Regions from separate parts of the Synechocystis sp. PCC 7509 genome, predicted to be linked through region 2. Evidence: predicted binding sites of a transcription regulator. Region 2 holds the regulator's gene; the other holds the start of a gene.

Region 1 (10,472 bases), 820 kb from region 2:
CAAGAAATGGAAAAAGAAATCGAAGAAGCAGCTTGGTCATTGGGGGCTTCTAGATGGCAGACTTTTTGGCGGGTAATTTTACCGCCCTTAATGCCGGCGATGTTGACGGGAATAGCTTTAGCTTTTTCTCGTGCGGTAGGGGAATATGGTTCGGTGGTAATTATTGCCTCAAATATCCCTTATCAGGACTTGATTGCTTCGGTGCTAATTATTCAAAGATTGGAACAATACGACTATTCGGGAGCAACAGTAATTGGTACAGTTTTGCTGGTGCTGTCGCTACTGATTTTGTTAGCAATCAACCTGTTGCAAGCTTGGGGGCGACGCTATGAACTCTAACAACATTGCTGGTAAGTCTTTTAATGCAAGTTTTCCTAAGAAAAAATTAGCTAATGGCGATCGCCCCTGGGTAAAATTTGTTTTAATTGGAATTGCGGTTGCTTATCTTGCTTTAATTCTATTTATTCCCGCCGCAAACGTTTTTGTTCAAGCTTTTAAGTCAGGGTTTGCGCCTTTTTTGACAAACCTAACCCAACCTGTTTTTCTTCATGCAATTAAGCTCACCGTCATAATTGCCTTAATTGTTGTCCCCGTCAACACCGTTTTTGGACTTTGTGCAGCCTGGGTAATTGCCCGCAATCAATTTCGCGGTAGAGCATTGCTAATTAGCATTCTTGATATACCTTTTGCCGTTTCTCCCGTAGTAGCAGGATTAATGCTTGTATTACTCTACGGGCGTAATGGCTGGTTTGGGCCATTACTAAATGCGGCAAATATTAAAATAATTTTTGCGCTGCCAGCCATGGTAATTGCTAGTGCTTTTATTACGATGCCTTTTGTCGCCCGTGAAGTTATCCCGGTTTTGGAAGAATCCGGTTTTGACCAAGAAGAAGCGGCAAAAACTTTAGGAGCGAACGATTGGCAAATATTTTGGCGCGTCACCCTGCCAAATATTCGCTGGGGTCTGCTCTACGGAGTAATTTTAACCAATGCTAGAGTTATGGGCGAATTTGGTGCAGTTTCGGTTGTATCGGGAAATATTGGCGGCAAAACCCAAACTTTACCTTTATTTGTAGAGGAGGCTTACAAGCAGTATCAAACCGAATCTGCTTTTGCGGCGGCGGTTTTGCTGGCGGGTTTAGCCTTGGTAACGTTGGTATTGAAGGAAGTTTTGGAACGTAAAACTCAAATCAAAGATATTGAATAGGAGAGCGTGTTATGTCTATCCAAAATCAAGACAACTTTTCTTTGCACTCTAGACCAACTCAAACTCGAATCAAAATTCATATCCCCAAAAACTTGCACGAAGAACCCATAATTTCGCGTTTAGTTTCACATTATGGTGTCACCGTAAATATTGCTGCCGCCTTACTGGGCGCAAATATCCGAGATGATGGCTGGTTTGAACTCGAATTGCGAGGTAAAGCCGAGCAAATTCAAAGTGCTTTGACTTACCTCAATGAGTTGGATTTAGAAATTTGGGGACAATCGAGGGCGGAAGAAGATGGTTGGTAATTGGTAATTGATAATAAGTTTGAGTTTCTGTAACTTTTAAGTCATTTGGTTTTCAATTGCCCACCGCGCTAGTTCGGTGCGGTTGTGCAACCCGGTTTTGCCTAGCATATTGGAAACGTGACTTTCTACGGTGCGCTGACTTACATTGAGTTCGTCAGCAATATTTTTATTAGCTAAACCTCTAGCTACAAATTGCACTACTTTCAATTCTGTTTGCGTCAGGTGAACATCGAAGGGAACTTGAATTTTTGATTCATTATCGCCCCCATCACTTGATTGCTGTCTTTGCCGAAAAGCTTGTTTGAGCGATGCTTCTACTTGGGCTACTAATTCCTCTGGTTCAAAAGGTTTGACCATGTACACATCTGCGCCTACATTTAAACCCTTGACTCGGTCTTGAGCTTGACCTTTGGCAGAAAGAAATAAGACAGGAATCCAGCTAGTACGCTCATCTTCGCGAATGTTACTTACAAAATCATAGCCATCCATTTCTGGCATCATCACATCGCAAACAATCATGTCTGGGACATCATTTTCTAAAACTTCTAGAGCTTCTCTACCATTTTCTGCCGTGATCACTTCATAACCCCGAAATTCTAAATAATCCTTGACTAGCAATATTAAATTTGGGTCATCATCAATTAATAGCAGTCTTTTGTGTTCTTTAACGCTAGTTTCTTTCATACTTTGCTACGGTGGTTACTTTTAATTCAAGGAAATTTTATAAATAGGTGTCTTGCCTTGTTTCCCGAAAGATAGCATCTAGCGGTTAAAGCGAAGTTGCCAATCTTAAAAAATTGCATTCCAGTAATGCTACGGAATTATATAGTATATCTAATGCGTTATTATATATTAATTTTTCCGTCTAAAATCTTAGCAGTCTTATCAACAAATGTTGCTATTAGGTTTGATATTGTCTTAGCATAAAAAACCATTGTCACTATTATTTATTTACTTGTGTATCAAAAACTACAGGTTGCGGTAAAGGATGAGTTAAAAAAGCATATTCTTCAACAACACAGTTATTAATTAAATGTTCTTGAATAATCCGCTCAATAACTTCAGGAGTTGCTTGACGATACCAAACGCCATCAGGATAAACTACTAAAATTGGGCCAGCGCTACAAACTCGCAAGCAATTAGCTTTGGTGCGAAATATACAACTAGGACGAGTATCTGTTGGCTTATCGAGTTTTAACTGTTTTAATCGCTTTTTTAGATACTCCCAAGATTCTAAACTCGTCTTTGTGGAGCAGCATTGAGGAAAAGTTGGGCCAGCACAAATAAAAATGTGGCGTTCAATTTGCTCTAATCCTAAGTTTTTAATACAAATAGCTAAGGAGTCTAAGTCTTTAGCTTGGCAAGTTTCATTTTTTTCAACTAGCTCGATGGCGGCGGGATTTTCTGGGGTCATTGTTACAAAAGATAATATTTGGTGTCAATAGAGCGATCGCACTTCTAAACCAATTACCACAGCCATTGCAACTATCACAGGGTATAAGTTCGGAAACCCGTACACAAAATTTTGTTGCTTTTAGGCTGCATATTTAGCTAAATTAGCACTCAGGAGCAGAGAGTGCTAATTTTTTGGGAGAAACCTATTTATGGCAGCAGTAACTTTAAGTGTATCGACAGTTAAGCCCCTAGGCGATCGCGTATTTGTCAAAGTCAGCGCCGCCGAAGAAAAGACCGCCGGAGGTCTATATTTGCCCGATAACGCCAAAGAAAAGCCCCAAGTAGGGGAAGTAGTCGCTTTGGGTGATGGTAAGCGTAATGATGACGGTACTCGTCAGCAAATGGAAGTAGAAATAGGACACAAAGTCCTTTACTCCAAGTATGCTGGCACAGATATCAAGCTTGGTACAGAAGAATACGTCCTGTTATCTGAAAAAGACATTCTTGCCGTAGTTGCCTAAGCAATCTCACTGCAAAGATAAAAGATTTATTTTCTTTCGTCCTTAAGCAATTTAACCCCCTCACCACACAGGTTTATCCATATGGCAAAGCGAATTATATATAACGAGAATGCTCGTCGTGCGTTAGAAAAGGGCATGGACATTTTGGCAGAAGCCGTTGCCGTTACTTTAGGTCCCAAAGGTCGTAACGTAGTTCTAGAGAAGAAATTTGGCGCACCCCAAATTGTTAACGATGGCGTAACCATTGCCAAAGAAATCGAATTAGAAGACCACGTAGAAAATACTGGCGTAGCGCTAATTCGTCAAGCAGCTTCTAAGACTAATGACGCGGCGGGAGACGGTACTACTACAGCTACCGTCCTTGCTCACGCAATGGTCAAAGAAGGGCTAAGAAACGTAGCGGCGGGAGCTAATGCAATTTCCCTCAAGCGTGGCGTAGACAAAGCAACTAATTTCTTAGTAGGCAAAATTGCCGAACACGCTCGTCCAGTAGAAGATTCTAAATCTATCGCTCAAGTTGGCTCAATTTCTGCGGGTAATGATGAAGAAGTCGGTCAAATGATTGCTGACGCGATGGACAAAGTTGGTAAAGAAGGCGTAATTTCCCTAGAAGAAGGGAAATCTATGAACACCGAGCTAGAAATTACCGAAGGGATGCGCTTTGATAAAGGCTATATCTCTCCTTACTTTGCCACCGATCCTGAGCGGATGGAAACAATTTTTGAAGAGCCTTATATCTTGTTAACCGACAAGAAAATTGCTTTAGTTCAAGACTTAGTACCTGTATTAGAGCAAGTAGCTCGTTCGGGTCGTCCTTTGGTAATTATTGCTGAAGACATTGAAAAAGAAGCTTTGGCAACTTTGGTAGTTAACCGTTTACGGGGTGTACTAAACGTAGCGGCGGTTAAAGCTCCAGGATTTGGCGATCGCCGTAAAGCTATGTTAGAAGATATCGCCGTATTGACTGGCGGTCAACTAATTACGGAAGACGCTGGCTTGAAGCTAGAAAGCACCAAGCTAGAAATGCTAGGTAAAGCCCGTCGCATCAACATTACCAAAGACACTACAACAATTGTGGCTGAAGGTAACGAGCAAGCGGTTAAAACTCGCTGCGAACAAATCCGCCGTCAAATGGAAGAAACCGAATCTTCCTACGACAAAGAGAAACTCCAAGAGCGTCTAGCTAAGTTGGCTGGTGGTGTAGCGGTAGTTAAAGTTGGTGCAGCGACAGAAACAGAAATGAAAGATCGCAAATTGCGTTTAGAAGACGCGATTAACGCGACTAAAGCCGCCGTAGAAGAAGGTATTGTTCCCGGTGGTGGTACAACTCTAGCTCACCTATCTCCTGAATTGGAAGCTTGGGCAACAGCTAACCTCAAAGATGAAGAATTGATTGGGGCGATGATTGTTTCTCGTGCTTTGGCTGCTCCCCTGAAGCGGATTGCTGAAAACGCCGGACAAAATGGCGCAGTAATTGCCGAGCGCGTCAAAGAAAAAGACTTTAATGTCGGCTTTAACGCTGCAACTAACGAATTTGTCGATATGTTTGCGGCGGGAATTGTCGATCCTGCTAAGGTAACTCGTTCTGCTCTGCAAAATGCAGCTTCTATCGCTGGTATGGTTTTAACTACTGAGTGCATTGTAGTTGACAAGCCAGAGCCAAAAGATGGCGCAGCGCCAGCAGGTGGCGGTATGGGTGGCGGCGACTACGATTATTAATCGTCCGTAGGTGTAAGTATTACTTGCGCCTTAACCGTTACTTTAAAAAAAGCAGAGTTTCTCAGGAAGCTCTGCTTTTTTATTTATGCACCGGTGCAATGCATTGCGAAGGCATCTTTTGGGAAGAAGGATTCTCCCCAAAAGATGCCGCCCCCTACAACGTTTGCAATCAGTCGTGAACAGCAAGAGAGTTTCGCCCCCTAACTCCCTTTTTTTGGGGGACAAGACTCTTAGCCACCTTTAATTGGGGGTTGGGGGCTATTCATATTTCATAACTCGAATAGGATCGCTATATATGCCTATGGGTTGTTTGTAGTTAAACCTTGATCGGATAAATTATTAAAAAATTAAATTAGTTACTTTTTTAACAAATAATTTATGACAAAAAGTTTTCCCCCAACTCAAGAACAGTTAGAGCAAAAGTTATTAGAGCGCATTCAACAGGTATATTTAAAAATTCTCGGACATCAACCCCAGCAAATTTCTTGTAAACTGCTAGATAAAAATTTAACAGTGATTATTGAAGATTCTGTTACCCAACCAGAGCAGTTATTGATAGATATTGGCAAGGGAGAATTGGCGCAAGAAGTAAGAACTAATATTCACTTGGCTTTTGAACCTTATCTTAAATCGACAATTGAAGAAGTTACGTCTATTCCACTTACAGATTTAATTAGCAAGTCATCATTAGATAGTGGGAGAACTAGCATTGTAGCGATTTTAGCTCATGCCCCAGAGTTAACTATTTCTAGCTAAATAACAACGCACCATTGCTTCTAATTCTTCCAGCATATAGGGCTTTGTGATATATTCCTGGCAACCCGCCGCTAATAGGCGATCGCGGTCTTCTTGTCTAGCTAAAGCCGTTACAGCAATTACAGGAATATTTTTTGTAGTTGGGTTTTGCTTCAGATGGCGGACAACCTCTACACCGTTTAAATCTGGCAGCATTACATCTAGCAAAATCAGGTCAGGATGGTAAACTTGGGCTAGGAGTAAAGCTATTTGCCCCTCTGTTGCGGTGATTAACGAACAGTCAAATACATTTAATACTTCTCTCAGTAACAGCAAATTATCTTCATTATCATCTACAGCTAAAATTTGTGCTTGTTTAGCAATTGTTTCGCTATTTTTAGCTAAAACTTCCAATTTTTTTTACTCCATTAAGTGGGACTTCATCAACAGACGAAAGCATTTTTGCCCTAACTTCTAATTGAGGCATTCCCCAAGCGGCGTAGCTGGCGCTCGTGACGGACTGGCTCTTAACTAATTTTTTACTGTATTACTGAGACGAGACAGGCAAAAAAGCTAACTAAGTTTTAGTATCGCTGTTAACAGTAGCCAAGATTATTAAGATTCAACTGGTTGGCATCTCAAATAAACTTAATATTTTTTAACAATAGCTTAGGTTTTTGGAGAAAGCTGTAGTTAGGTTTACAAAGCAATACGTTTTATTAAAATAATGAAAAATTTGTCAAAAACAAAGGAGAAAGCGATCGCTCAAAAAGCGTTACATTCCCTAATTTTAGCGCCAAAATAGAAAGGGAAAGGCGATCGCACTTCTGGAGGCGAAAAGTAATGGCGATTTCTACAATTAATCCGGCTACGGGGGAAACGCTAAAAACCTTTACAGCACTAACAGATAGTGAAATTGAAACTAAACTTGAGTTATCGCAGCAAGCTAGTGAAAAGTGGCGAAAAACACCGATAAACAAACGCGCGGAGGTAATGATCGCCGCCGCCGCCATGTTAGAGCAAAATAAAGCGCAATACGCGCAACTTATGACTTTAGAAATGGGCAAACCGATTAAAGGTGCAATTTCGGAAGTTGAAAAATGCGCTTTGGTGTGTCGTTACTATGCCGAAAACGCTGCCAAATTTCTCGCCGATGTACCCGTTGCTACCGATGCTAGTGCTAGTTTTATTCGCTACCAACCAATGGGGGCAATTTTGGCGGTAATGCCTTGGAATTTCCCATTTTGGCAAGTATTTCGCTTTGCAGCACCCGCGTTAATGGCGGGGAATGTAGGCTTACTTAAACACGCTTCCAATGTACCGCAGTGTGCCTTAGCAATAGAGGAGATTTTTACTAAAGCAGGTTTTTCTACGGGAGTATTTCAAACATTGTTAGTAGGAGCGGACAAAGTTAGCGATTTAATAAATAGCGATCGCATTTCTGCCGCAACTTTAACCGGAAGTGAAGTAGCAGGAGCAAGTTTAGCCGCCGCCGCCGGAAAACAAATTAAAAAAGTAGTTTTAGAATTGGGAGGCAGCGATCCGTTTATAGTTTTGGGTAGCGCCGATTTAGAAGCTGCTGTAACTACCGCTGTCACAGCGCGGATGCTTAATAATGGACAATCTTGCATTGCGGCAAAACGCTTTATTGTGGTAGAAGAAATTGCCGAGCAATTCCAGCAAAAATTAGTAGAAAAATTTGCCGCTTTAAAAGTCGGCGATCCCATGCAGCCAGATACAGACTTAGGCCCATTGGCAACGCCGAACATTCTCAAAGACTTAGACTATCAAGTTAGCCAAGCAGTAAAAGACGGCGCAAAAGTGTTAATTGGCGGACAAAGGTTAGAACGCCCCGGAAACTACTATCCAGCGACAATATTAACGGATATTCCCCCCGAAAGCCCCACAGCAAAAGAGGAATTTTTTGGGCCAGTGGCATTGTTATTTAAAGTAGCAAATATTGATGAAGCGATTAAGTTAGCCAACGATACGCCCTTTGGGTTAGGTGCTAGTGGGTGGACAAATAATAAAGCCCAAAGCGATCGCCTAATTGACGAAATCGAAGCCGGAGCGGTATTTATCAACAGTATGGTCAAGTCTGACCCCCGAATGCCCTTTGGCGGCATCAAAAAGTCCGGTTATGGTCGAGAATTGGGCAGAGCGGGGATTCATGAATTTGTGAATATTAAAACCGTTTGGGTGAAATAAAGTCCTATCTAATTGGGAACTATTAGGTAGAAGGGCGATCGCGTCAACTATTTTTTATATAGAGTGTGAAGGAAGCAAGTTAATGAATACAGCAGAATTATTAGTTCAATGTCTAGAAAACGAAGGCGTGCAATACATTTTTGGCTTACCTGGAGAAGAAAACCTGCACGTTTTGGAGGCAATAAAAAAATCCTCCATCAAGTTTATTACTACTCGACACGAGCAAGGCGCGGCGTTTATGGCAGACGTTTACGGGCGCTTAACGGGTATGTCTGGGGTATGTCTTTCAACTTTGGGCCCTGGGGCCACAAACTTAATGACGGGCGTTGCTGACGCGAATTTAGACGGCGCTCCTTTAGTTGCCATTACTGGGCAAGTAGGAACAGATCGGATGCACATTGAGGCGCACCAGTATCTCGACTTAGTGGCAATGTTTGCCCCTGTAACCAAGTGGAATAGCCAAATAGTTAGACCTAGCAATACTCCCGAAATTGTCCGCCGGGCTTTTAAGACTGCCCAAAGTGAAAAACCTGGGGCGGTACATATCGATTTACCCGAAAATATTGCCGCCATGCCTGCGGTGGGGACACCTTTAAATAACAGCGCTCTGCAAAAAACCTATGCGGCTTTTCAAAGTATTACCGCCGCCGCCGCCGCTATTTCTGAAGCAAAAAATCCGTTGATATTAGTGGGTAATGGGGCAATTAGAGCCAATGCCAGCGAGATTTTAACTAAGTTTGCTACAGAGTTAAATATTCCTGTCGTCAATACTTTTATGGGTAAAGGCGTAATTCCTTATACTCATCCTTTGGCGTTGTGGACGATGGGATTGCAGCAGCGAGACTATATCAATTGCGGGTTTGACAATACGGATTTGGTGATTGCGATCGGCTATGATTTAATCGAATATTCGCCTAAAAAATGGAATCCTCAAGCCCATATTCCGATTATCCATATCAATGCCATGTCTGCCGAGATTGATAGTAGCTACGTGCCAATAGTGGAGGTTGTGGGCGACATTTCTGATTCCTTAGAGGAGATTTTGCACAGAGTTGATCGTCAAGGCAAACCCGAACCCTACGCCTTGCAATTACGCGCCGATATTCGGGCAGATTATGAAGAATACGCCAACGATAGCGGGTTTCCGATTAAGCCCCAAAAACTAATTTACGATTTGCGCCAGGTAATGGGCCCGGAAGATATTGTAATTTCGGACGTTGGCGCACACAAAATGTGGCTGGCTCGTCATTATCATTGCGATCGCCCCAATACTTGCTTAATTTCTAATGGCTTTGCCGCGATGGGGATCGCCATTCCTGGCGCGGTAGCAGCAAAACTTGTTTATCCCGACCGTAAAGTAGTCGCAGCTACTGGAGATGGTGGTTTTATGATGAATTGCCAAGAATTAGAAACGGCTTTACGAGTCGGTACGCCTTTTGTAACTTTAATTTTCAATGATGGCGGTTACGGTTTAATTGAGTGGAAACAGCAAAATCAATTTGGTAGTTCCTCCTACGTTCATTTTGGCAACCCAGATTTTGTAAAGTTTGCTGAAAGTATGGGCTTAAAAGGCTACCGCGTAGAATCGGCAACAGATTTTATTCCTATCCTCAAAACTGCTTTAGCCCAAAATGTCCCGGCGGTAATTGATTGCCCGGTAGATTACCGCGAAAACTCTAGATTTACGCAAAAATCTGGCGATTTAAACTGTAAGTTATAAACCCATCTTCTACCAAACCTAGTTTATCAATACCTTTGACTGAGTAAGAAGGTATTTATACTAAAATTTGTTATTTCTTCTTACTCTTTTGGCGCTTATGAGCGCTATTCGTCATCTATAGTTAGTTGTTTTGGGTTGCAGCGTTTAACAACTACTACAATTCCTTCCGCTCCTTCATTATTCAAATCTTCAACATAGCCTGGATAGGCGGCTTTGGCTTCCGCAGAGGTTTTGAAAGGCCCAAAGTAGTACACGCAACGGGGCTTAACAGTTGTAATTTCTGCCCACCAAGGTGCATTAAAGCCTTGCATGAAGCCTATAATCAACTGTTTAATCATCTATGTAGTATTGCATAAAGAGTAGCGGCAAAAAGCTTATATTACCAGAGTAGCTATTTAAACACAATAACTAATAGCTACTATAGCAATCCTATTTGATTCATAAACACTATCTCGTAGGGGCGCAAAGCATTGCTACGTTCACAATTGATTTAGAAAACGCTATATTTAGCTTCCATCGGTAGGAATAAATATTATTTTAATTATTTGCTCTCAGGAGTAAGTTTAAGTTTACTGTTAATAAACTGGAAATATGTATTAATAAAAAAATGTTATTAGTTAAATAAACTTAAATAATTAGTATGATAAAAAGTTAAGAAA
Region 2 (10,472 bases):
GCGATCGCATCTGCCATTCTGACAGTAGAAAAACGGTGAGAAATTAAGATTGCCATTTGATGTTTTGCTAAACTCCGAAAGCGGTCAAATATTTGTACTTCCGCCTCTGCATCCATGGCGGCAGTGGGTTCGTCTAAGACTAAAATATCGGCTTTAGTCCGCATAAAAGCACGAGATAAAGCGATTTTTTGCCACTCTCCCCCAGACAATTCTTGTCCATCTTTAAACCAACGTCCTAACTGAGTTTGAAATTTATCAGGCATTTTTTCGACAAAAGCTAGCGCCATCCCCTTTTCGGCGGCGGTTTTCCACTTAGCCGCGTCTTCTAGGTGTTCTACATCCCCCACTCCTACATTTTCGCCGACAGTAAATTGGTAACGAACGAAGTTTTGAAAAATCACCCCAATCCGCTTATGCAGGGCGTTCATGTCCCATTCTTGCAAATCCACCCCATCTAAGACAATTCGCCCACTACTGGGACTATATAGCCGCGTTAACAGCTTAATTAGCGTAGTTTTGCCCGAACCATTAGCGCCGACAATTGCTAATTTATCTCCTGGTTTTAGATGCAGCGAAACATTTTTTAAAGCAGGTTGCAGACTACCAGCGTAAGTAAAGGAAACATTTTCAAACCGCAAGCCATCCCCAGGAAGTAACCCAAAAGTACATTTACCCAATGGTTGAGGAATATCTTGTTCTAAAAACTCGTACAAGTTAGAAAGATATAAGTTATCTTCATACATTCCGCCAATGGAGCTAAGGAAACTTGCAAAAGTAGTTTGTCCTTGACGAAATACTACTAAATACATTGTCATGTCTCCCAAAGAGATGCGCTGGGCGATCGCTTCAACTACAATCCACAGATAGGCAATGTAAAAAGCTGATGTACTGACTAATCCCAACAAATAACCCCATATTCCCCGCTTTAAGGTCAAGTTGCGGTCTTCGGAGTACAATCTATTAAAAATATCCCGGTAGCGCTGCAACAGCATTGCACCAAGCCCGTATAACTGCACTTCTTTAGCAAAATCTTCTCTAGCTATTAGAGTTTCTAAATAGGTTTGCTCTCGCGTTTCTGGTGCGCGCCAGCGAAATAAACGAAAAGCCACCCCAGCAAACTTAGTTTCGGCAATGAAAGCAGGTACAGCAGCCACAATTAAGACAATTACCACCCAACCAGAAAATTTCAATAGCAACCCGCCGTAGGTAGCTAAAGATATTGTGTCTTGGACTAATTTAAAAGTACCGCTAACTAAGCTTAAAGGACGACTAGAAGCTTCTCGCCGCGCCCGACTCATTTTGTCATAAAATTCTGAGTCTTCAAAGTGAGCAAGATCCAAAGTTAACGCTTTTTCGAGGATTAAAACATTAACTTTCTGCCCTAATAATACCCTCAGTAAAGATTGAGAAATACTTAGCCCTCTTTGGCTTCCGGCAAGAATGGCAACTATAATAGCTTCTATTCCTAAGTAGATAAAGGCTGCATTGCGATCGCGCATTAATCCCGATTGAGAGGCGAGGATAACGCTATCAACAATTAATTTTCCAATATAGGCGATCGCGGCAGGAAGCAAACCAGCAATAATTGTCAAACTTGCCAAAATTATTGTCAGCGTGCGGCTAGTGTTCCATACCAATTCCAGCGCTCGTCCACTATACTGAAACACGGCAAATATTTGTCTAACTAATCTAGTAATATTTTTTTTTCGACTAATCATTTCCAGCTAAAAAATAGGCGCATCTCCACCCTAGCTCGTAGATTTAATTAATTGCACAAGCATAAACAAAATATGGATCGCAGCGTTAAGCTACATTTTGTCTAGGTTTCCCTAAAAATAATTTAGGTAGACACTACTGTTTGCGCTGATACTTGTTCGCTAGTTTCAACCAGAGGCGATCGCACAGACAAATAAATCAAACTTCCAAATAGTGGTAGCAATACAGTAATCCAAAAGAGTGCAGGATTATTCATATTGCGCCGCAACCTATCATCGCCAATCAGTACCGATGGTAACAAGCAAAGCAAGCAAAAATCTAAACTCATGACATTAATAAAACGATTGGTTTGCCATTGCTGTGCAAAATCTGCCCAATCGCCATTTATTAACCCGTACCCAACTAAACCTATAACGCTAATAAGTAGAAAAAATCCTGTAATTCGAGAATCTAGTAATTTAATAAACCAATTTTTCTTGCCTAGAAATTCTGGATTTGGTTGGCGCAAAAATAAATAAGGTAAAATTGCAAAAGCGCCAAATCCAAAAGAAACTAAAGCAAAAGGCGCAGCAGATATTTTTTGTCCTCTGCCATCAATAAATAGTAAGCAACTATAAATCATAGGCAAAATACCCATAATATTAAATAAAGAAATAACTAAGGGATTGACACCATCCCAAACACCTGTAGAAAGATTTTTAATTAATTCAAAAGTACCTGGTTGTTCGGGAGGAGCAAGAAAAAAAGCATAAGTAACAAAACTCAGCCACAAAGCTACAAAAGCAATTTTTTTACTCATAAATATATTATTTACTAAATAAACTTCACGGGTTCAAACAGCCAATTATTACTAACTTAAAGCCTCAGATAAATAATCCGCCGCCGCTTCCACCACAGCGATCGCAGTTTCATAATCCATCCGTGTCGGTCCCAATACTCCTACACTACCTACAGGTACAGTACCCCGCAAATAAGTAGACGAAATCAACGTACAACCGCGAATTGGCTCTAAAGGGTTCTCTGCGCCAATTCTTACTGTTACTCGCTGCCTGCCCAATCCTACAACCTCTGGTGTAAATATTAACTGCCAAAGTTGTTCTTGTTCTTCTTCCAACAGATGGATAATTGTTTTTACTTGCTGCAATTGCGAAAATTCTGGTTGACGCAATACTTCCGATACACCACGAATCATAATTTGAGTTGCGGCGGGTGGTTTGGCGCGACGATGCAAATCAGCTAAGAAATTCGTCAAAAAATCCCCATAGCGTTGAAATTCTAAGTTTAATTGACTCCAATCTAGTACCGCTAACTGAGCTAAACTTTGCCCTCGCAATTGACTATTTAAAAAATTAGAAAGAATTTGCAACTCTCTTTCTACCACTTCCGCATCAATGGGACTATCTTCTGCTCTAGGTAACTCCATCAACGCCGATTGTGTCTCGTAGCCATCGGTAACGACAATTACCATTACTCGCCCCGGATCTACCTGTACTAGCTGGAGATGGCGCAAACTAGCGGTACTGGTTTGTGGCATCGTAATTAGCGTAATACAACCGCTAACAGTGGCGAGGATTTGCGCCGCACCTTGCAGTAAAGTTTCCAAACTCCAATCTTCTTTACGCAATTGCAATATTTGCTCTAACTGGCGAGTTGAAATGTCTGAAGGAGTAATTAATTCATCTACATAAATTCGGTAGCCAGAATCTGACGGTACTCTACCCGCCGATGTGTGGGGTTGATAGAGCAATCCAGCTTTTTCCAGTACCCCCATAGCATTGCGAATTGTTGCGGGGCTGACGCGCAGCTTATACCCATCTACTAAAGCTTTTGAACCTACAGGCTCTGCCGTGGCGATGTAATGGCGGATTGTTGCCCAAAGTATATGTTGTTGTCTATTGGTAAGCTTGACTTGCATAGCTGAAGCGAACGTGACGCACAATTTTATAGGAGCTTGCAAAGATTCTGTCTAAAAATTCGCTGAATATTTGAATCTGTTTATACAAGATAACAAATAAGTTGTATTAGTTAGACGCAATTGTTCCTAGGATTTGGTGACTTGAACAATTTAGTACAAAGCAATGCCCCGATCGCACTGACTAGCGTAGGCATCAATCCCACCAGTAATATTTTTAACATTGGTAAATCCTTGACTAGCTAACCACTGACACATTTGAGCAGAGCGAACACCGTGATGACACAATACCAAGGTTTCTTTGTGAGGATCGAAACGGGTAGTTATTTGCTCCGCCCATTGGTTAAATTGACTCAAAGGCAAAATCGTAAAATTAGGTATAGAGGCGATCGCAATTTCTTCTAATTCTCTTACGTCTATCAACTGCAATCCTTCTATTGCACCACTATTGAGATGTTGGGCAAGTTCTTCTACACTAACGGAAACAATCGGCGGTGAAAATTGGGCTGACATCTTACTCAAACTTGGTACTAAACTTATTTTTAGCATTCCTAGAAGTTTTTAAGGGAATACATGATGTTGATGAGTTGTCAATATTAATTTTTGCAAGTGGTTTTGGGATATGAATCAAAAGTCATTTTTTTCTATATTAGTTATTGTAGTTCTATTTCTAACGGGGATTGGCGGTTGTAAGAGCTTGGGAGCAACGTTAATTGGTAGCCAAAAGACTCCCGCCGCCGCGATATTTGTGCCTAAGCAAGCGCCGATTATGGTATCAATGCTCATAAATCCCGATCGCCTAGAAGATTTGGCGCAAGTGGTAGCAAGTTCTAAAGAAAAACGCAAAACTAAAGATGAATTAAACAGACTCAAAACTAGCGTACTAGCGAATACGGGCATTGACTACGAGCAAGATATTAAGCCTTGGGTAGGAGATGAAATTACCGCAGCTATTGCCAGCCGCGATCTCGATCGCGATCCTAGTAATGGGCAACAACCGGGCTATGTATTAGCTGTAGCAACTAAAGACGCACAAAAAAGCCGGGATTTTGTAGAGTTATTGTTTGCAAAAAAGGCGATCGCTGGCGCAAATTTAGTTATTGAAGAATTCAACGGTATTAGGTTATTAAGTAATAGTCCGCGTTTACCATTAGAAAGTTTATCAACCAAAAGTGAAGGTGGGTTTTCGGGGGCGGTAGTAGGGAATGATTTTGTGTTATTTGCTAATCACCCTCAAGTTTTAAAAGAAGCAATTAATAATGTCCAAGCCCCCGATCTTAATTTGACAACTTCTAACCAGTATCAGCAAGCACTTGCGCAATTACCAGCGCGGAAAGTGGGGTTAGCTTTTCTAAATTATCCTAGCTTGTCGACTGAAAAAGAAAATCAACTATCACCAACTTATGAAAGTCAAATTGTTGCTCTTGAATTAAATCCCCAGGGATTACTTGCAGAAACTACTATAGTTGCAGGATTAGACAAAGAAATTTTACCGCCAATTTCTACTTTATCTCAACCATCTAAGGCTTTACAGTATATTCCTGCCTCCGTTAGCTTGGCGATTTCTGGAGTAGATTTAAGTAAGTTATCTAGTAGTAATTTGCAGCAATTTTGGGCGCAAGTTTCCCCAGGATTATCGGTAACTCAGTTAATTGAAAAGCCATTGGCGCAATTACAAGCAAGTTGGGGTATCAATTTAAAAGATGATATTTTCAATTGGGTACAGGGAGAATACGCTCTAGGAAAGCTGCCAAATAATGATTGGATTTTTGTCGTAGAAAGAAGCGATCGCGCGATCGCCGGAATAGAGAAATTAAATGCGATCGCCTCTGCTCAAGAATTGACTGTTACTTCTTTACCCTTAGCCAATCAAAAAGTCTCTGCATGGACGCAATTAACGCCTGTAGCGGCGCAAAGCGCAAGTTCCTCCGCTATTACCCTTAGCGCTAAAGTCAAAGGCGTACATACTACTGTAGGCAACTACGAGATTTTTACAACTTCTATTGATGCGATGGAACAAGTGTTAAAAACTGATAAAAATGGTTCTTTAGCTGATAATTCCCAATTTTTAGCTAGTACTAATGCTTTCCCGCAGCCAAATGCAGGCTATGTATATGTTGATTGGCAAGCAAACCAAGCAATCGTCAAGCAACAATTACCGATTATTAGCTTGCTTGAAATAGCAGGGAAGCCATTTTTTAGTAATTTGCGATCGCTAACTATTAGCAGTTATGACAACAAAGAAGACTTGCTTACAGGTGGCGCTTTCTTTAAATTCAATTCTAAATAAGTCACTCGCCAAAACACCACGCCAGCACCAGCGCTAACAAAGCTAAACACACTCCCCCCGGCAAATTCAAGCTGCGGATCAAATTAAGTGGGATTAGTACAAGTATTTGTGTAAAAAAAGTTCCCGCAATTAACAAAAAGATAATCAGCACAAAAGGAGGCATTATTAATTAAAGTTTGGGGATAAATAGTTAAATATTAGCTCTTTATTTGCGGCGTGTAAGTACAGAAATATTAACTTCTGCTAAAAGTTGTTGTATGCCAGAGTAAACTGTGTCACTTCTAAAAACTAATTGCTAATTCGATTGGTTAGAGTAGTTATAGATAGATATTTTATGGGAAATATTCCCAGGGCTATGATGAAGTTTATTCGTCCCTTAGTTAAATTTAAAAACAGCTATTTGTTAGCGCTGATTGCAGCTATTAGTGCATTACCCGTAGTTGCTCAACCAGCTAATTTTGGCACCATGACTTTGTCTCCTGGTTTTAAACCCGCCCAAGGCACAGCTACAGGCTTTACTGGAGGCTCTTATTCTTTATCTACTATTGCCAACCGCGATCGCAATAATAGCCCTTGTATTGGTTTTGGCGATACAAATCCCGATCATATATTGGTACTAGATAAAGGTTTTGAGCGCTTGAAAGTACAAGTAGATAGCAAAGGAAACGACACTACTTTAGTTATCAAAGGGCCAAAAGATAGTATTAGCTGTGGCGATGACACGGGCAGTAACAAGGATGCTAGTATTGAGAGTGCCAAATGGCGAGCGGGAACTTATCTTATTTGGGTAGGTGCGATCGATGCTGGGGCAAAGTATAAATACACCCTTTCTGTGCAAGAGTAGTAACACTTAACGCTAAAATAAAAATTGGAGTATTTACCCAAGGTGGGTATAACGGCGTGCTATCTACACTGCTAGCTGATTTTCGCATTATATTTGAGCGCGATCCTGCTGCCCGTAACTGGCTAGAAGTTTTATTTTTCTACCCTGGTTTCCAAGCAATTGTGTTTCACCGCATTGCTCACTGGCTTTACCATCTTGGCGTTCCGTTTATTCCCCGTTTGATTTCTTTTATTGCTCGGTTTATAACAGGGATTGAAATTCACCCTGGCGCAATTATTGGCAAAAGTTTTTTTATCGATCATGGGATGGGAGTTGTGATTGGTGAAACGGCAATTGTGGGCGACTACGCACTAATTTATCAAGGTGTCACCCTTGGCGGTACAGGCAAAGAAAGCGGTAAGCGTCACCCAACTTTAGGGGATAACGTTGTAGTTGGTGCTGGCTCTAAAGTATTAGGCAATATAGAAGTTGGCAGCAATGTTAGAATTGGTGCGGGTTCTGTCGTACTGCGAAGTGTCCCTTCTAACTGCACCGTAGTCGGCGTACCGGGTAGAATTATTTATCGTGCGGGAGTGAGAGTAGATCCCCTCGAACACGGTAGTTTACCAGATTCCGAGGCGGAGGTTATTCGCGCTTTGCTAGATCGCATCGAAGCATTAGAACAACAAGTAGACAACCTGCATCATCAACAATTGTCTTCTCACGAGGCAATCTTAGAAGCAAAAGATGTCTCGGCGGCAATTGTTTCTAGCTGTCAAATTAGAGATAAGGCAATTCAAGAGTTTTTTGATGGATCGGGTATTTAGTTTAAATGTTAAAGCAAGTTAGGTGTCCTCAGCTTGCTCTAACAATTTGCTGTAGGTTTTTTTAGAATCATTAAGTTGTTTTTGGGCTATCTTCAAATACTCATTGATGGCTTTTATATATTCCCATGTAGCTTTTACGTGTTCTTCCCCCGCTTTAGTGTATTTTTCTGTGGAATCTACACATTCATTTTGAGCAGATTTTGCATATTTTTGTAATGCTTTGGCGTGTTTTTGGGAATTTTTACCGCATTGCTCAATTAAGCTACTCTCTTGTTGTATATCAAAGCCAAGATTGTTTAATTTTTTACCTAGCGCCTCCAGTAACATACCCTGTTTTTCCGAGCTTTTCCCATGTTGTTCGGCTTGCTGCAATGTTTCGGGTGATATTTTATGCACGATTTGTTGTTGCTCTCCTTTCAATATTATTTTGCTAATAATAATAGTGGCGATGCTTGAATACAACGCTGCAACAATTCTATTCAAAACTCCTACTTGGTTTGTCAACCTAGAAGCTTAAATATATGTAAATTTAATTAGTATTCAATTACTCAATGTCTTGTCAAATATTTAGCAGCTTTTATTTTGTCTAACTTTAGTCTTTGATTTGCTCAAGCATTCTCTGTTCTAGTAACTGAACTAAAGTGTCAATATCGGCAGCAATTTCGTCGTAACAAAGGGATGGCGGCGGTTCACTTTGAAATTGAATTAGCTTAATTTGACTATTGCCGATCGCAATAATAACGACTTCTTTATCGGCTTTATAGCCATCAATTACACCTAAAATTTCTTGGATGTGGTTATCCACATTTTGATTGAGCTTTTCTAACTCCGCTTTTGGGCAAGAAATAAAATGCGGTGTTGGTTTAAGATCGATACCTAAAGTATCTTGACTATCGCCTTTTGCCAGCCAAAAACCCCAAGACAAAGCCGCCAATTCTCGTTGATTGGCTTTAACAAATTTATTTAATTGGTATCGCCAGTTATTTTCTTTACCATCAAGTTGGGGGCTGCTAAACACGAGGTTCAATTACTCCGTTACTGCTAATATCTACACTGTTGCTATTTCTTAGCATATATGCAACTCAACAATACTCCCGATAATTTTCGGTTCTTCAGTGTGCTTTGAACTACGATCGCGCTTGTGTTTTTAGAGATCGCCATAAAAGGTATTTTTAATAAATGCGATCGCCCTAACTCAACGGATTTGGACGATAAATCAATGTCTTGAACTTACCTTGTCAGACTACGGTGCGAGAGAGCGGTATTATTTATAAATCCCAATGGGGATAGAAGTTAAGGTATTTTTAAATATATTCAGTGTCAAAATCAAACCCTTCTCGCTCTCTAGCTAGCATTGCTGGAATTGTTGCGGCGGCAACGTTAATTAGTAAAGTTTTTGGGTTGGTACGCACTCAGGCGATCGCGGCGGTGTTTGGTGTGGGTGTAGTTGCCGATGCTTTTAACTACGCTTATGTGATTCCTGGCTTTCTATTGGTGCTATTAGGCGGTATTAACGGGCCCTTTCATAGTGCTATTGTCAGCGTTTTAGCCAAACGCCCCAAATCGGAAGCTGCGCCTTTAGTAGAGACGGTGACAACTTTTGTCGGTGGGTTGCTGTTGCTAGTAACGATCGCCTTAATTTTCTTTGCGCCAGGAATTATTGACTTAGTAGCGCCGGGGTTAAATACTACACCGCACGGATTGGAAGTTCGGGGAATTGCGATCGGACAAATGCAAATCATGGCTCCAATGGCTCTGTTAGCGGGGTTAATTGGCATTGGCTTCGGGACATTGAATGCGGCTAACTTGTACTGGCTTCCATCGGTTAGCCCTTTATTTTCGAGCGTTACTGTAATTATTGGCTTGGGGGTTTTAGCGTGGCAATTAGGGGCAAAAGTTACAACTCCCGAATACGCAATGCTGGGGGGAGCGGTTTTAGCTTGGGGGACTTTAGCAGGAGCAGTTTTGCAGTGGTTAATCCAAGTCCCCGCACAATGGAAGTCAGGGATGGGGACTTTACGGCTGCGCTTTGATTTTAATCAGCCAGGAGTCAAGGAAGTTACAAAAATCATGGCTCCAGCAACGTTTTCGTCGGGTATGAGTCATATTAATCTATACGTGATTTTGATTTTAGCTTCCTATATTCCACAGGCGGCTTCAGCCTTACAATACGCGGGGTTATTAATTCAAACACCCTTGGGCATTCTTTCTAATGTGATATTAGTACCAATGCTGCCGATTTTTTCCCGACTTGCCGATCCTCAAGATTGGGATGAATTAAAAGGGCGCATCCGTCAGGGATTATTACTTACAGCAATAACTATGCTGCCTTTAGGAGCGATTACGATCGCCCTCGCTGTCCCTATTGTGCGCGTAGTATACGAGCGAGGAGCTTTCGATCGCAATGCGTCTCAATTGGTGTCCTCTTTACTGGTTATGTACGGGATTGGGATGTTTGTTTATCTTGGGCGCGATGTTTTAATTAGAGTATTTTATGCTTTGGGCGATGGCGATACGCCTTTTCGCATCAGTATGGTAAGCATATTTTTTAATATTATTTTTGCTTACTTATTTTTTAAAATCCTTGGCGCACCGGGCTTAGTTTTGGCAACGGTGCTAGTAAATATCATATCGATGCTGCTGTTATTTTGGATGCTAGATCGCAAACTGCACGGTTTACCCTGGCTTGAATGGAGTTTGCCTATTTTGGCTTTGACGGGAAGCAGCTTTTTAGCTGGTTTAGCTAGTTGGGGAACTCTTTGGGGAATACAGCAAGTTTGGATCGATGATGGATTCAAAGAGCAATTAGTACAGCTTTGTTTAGCTGGAGGAGTGGGAATTGGCGTTTTTGCTCTAATTGCGATGCAGATGAAGTTACCAGAAGTTGATGTTTTTATATCTAGA

The links. The regulator HrcA, encoded in region 2, represses chaperone genes, less so after heat shock. The targets are predictions, from matches to a motif close to TTAGCACTCNNNNNNNNNGAGTGCTAA.
Region 1: a site for HrcA is predicted at 3,072-3,098, ahead of groES (co-chaperone GroES). Genes of this name have one in related genera too.

What each region holds. Positions count from the first base shown of each region.
Region 1 covers NZ_ALVU02000001.1:1,787,155-1,797,626, reverse strand. Annotated here, with positions in the region: gene cysT (sulfate ABC transporter permease subunit CysT) at 1-339, shown strand, start outside; gene cysW (sulfate ABC transporter permease subunit CysW) at 329-1,207, shown strand; gene SYN7509_RS0209195 (NIL domain-containing protein) at 1,219-1,515, shown strand; gene SYN7509_RS0209190 (response regulator transcription factor) at 1,552-2,199, opposite strand; gene SYN7509_RS0209185 ((2Fe-2S) ferredoxin domain-containing protein) at 2,459-2,929, opposite strand; gene groES (co-chaperone GroES) at 3,120-3,431, shown strand; gene groL (chaperonin GroEL) at 3,513-5,150, shown strand; gene SYN7509_RS0209170 (Na-translocating system protein MpsC family protein) at 5,529-5,906, shown strand; gene SYN7509_RS0209165 (response regulator) at 5,889-6,299, opposite strand; gene SYN7509_RS0209160 (NAD-dependent succinate-semialdehyde dehydrogenase) at 6,729-8,093, shown strand; gene SYN7509_RS0209155 (acetolactate synthase large subunit) at 8,176-9,813, shown strand; gene SYN7509_RS0209150 (DUF1816 domain-containing protein) at 9,918-10,151, opposite strand.
Region 2 covers NZ_ALVU02000001.1:2,610,542-2,621,013, reverse strand. Annotated here, with positions in the region: gene SYN7509_RS0213165 (ABC transporter ATP-binding protein) at 1-1,718, opposite strand, end outside; gene SYN7509_RS0213160 (hypothetical protein) at 1,841-2,515, opposite strand; gene hrcA (heat-inducible transcriptional repressor HrcA) at 2,567-3,631, opposite strand; gene SYN7509_RS0213150 (rhodanese-like domain-containing protein) at 3,782-4,141, opposite strand; gene SYN7509_RS0213145 (DUF3352 domain-containing protein) at 4,251-5,918, shown strand; gene SYN7509_RS0213135 (hypothetical protein) at 6,274-6,762, shown strand; gene cysE (serine O-acetyltransferase) at 6,819-7,568, shown strand; gene SYN7509_RS0213125 (hypothetical protein) at 7,587-8,051, opposite strand; gene ccmS (beta-carboxysome assembly chaperone CcmS) at 8,161-8,586, opposite strand; gene murJ (murein biosynthesis integral membrane protein MurJ) at 8,886-10,472, shown strand, end outside.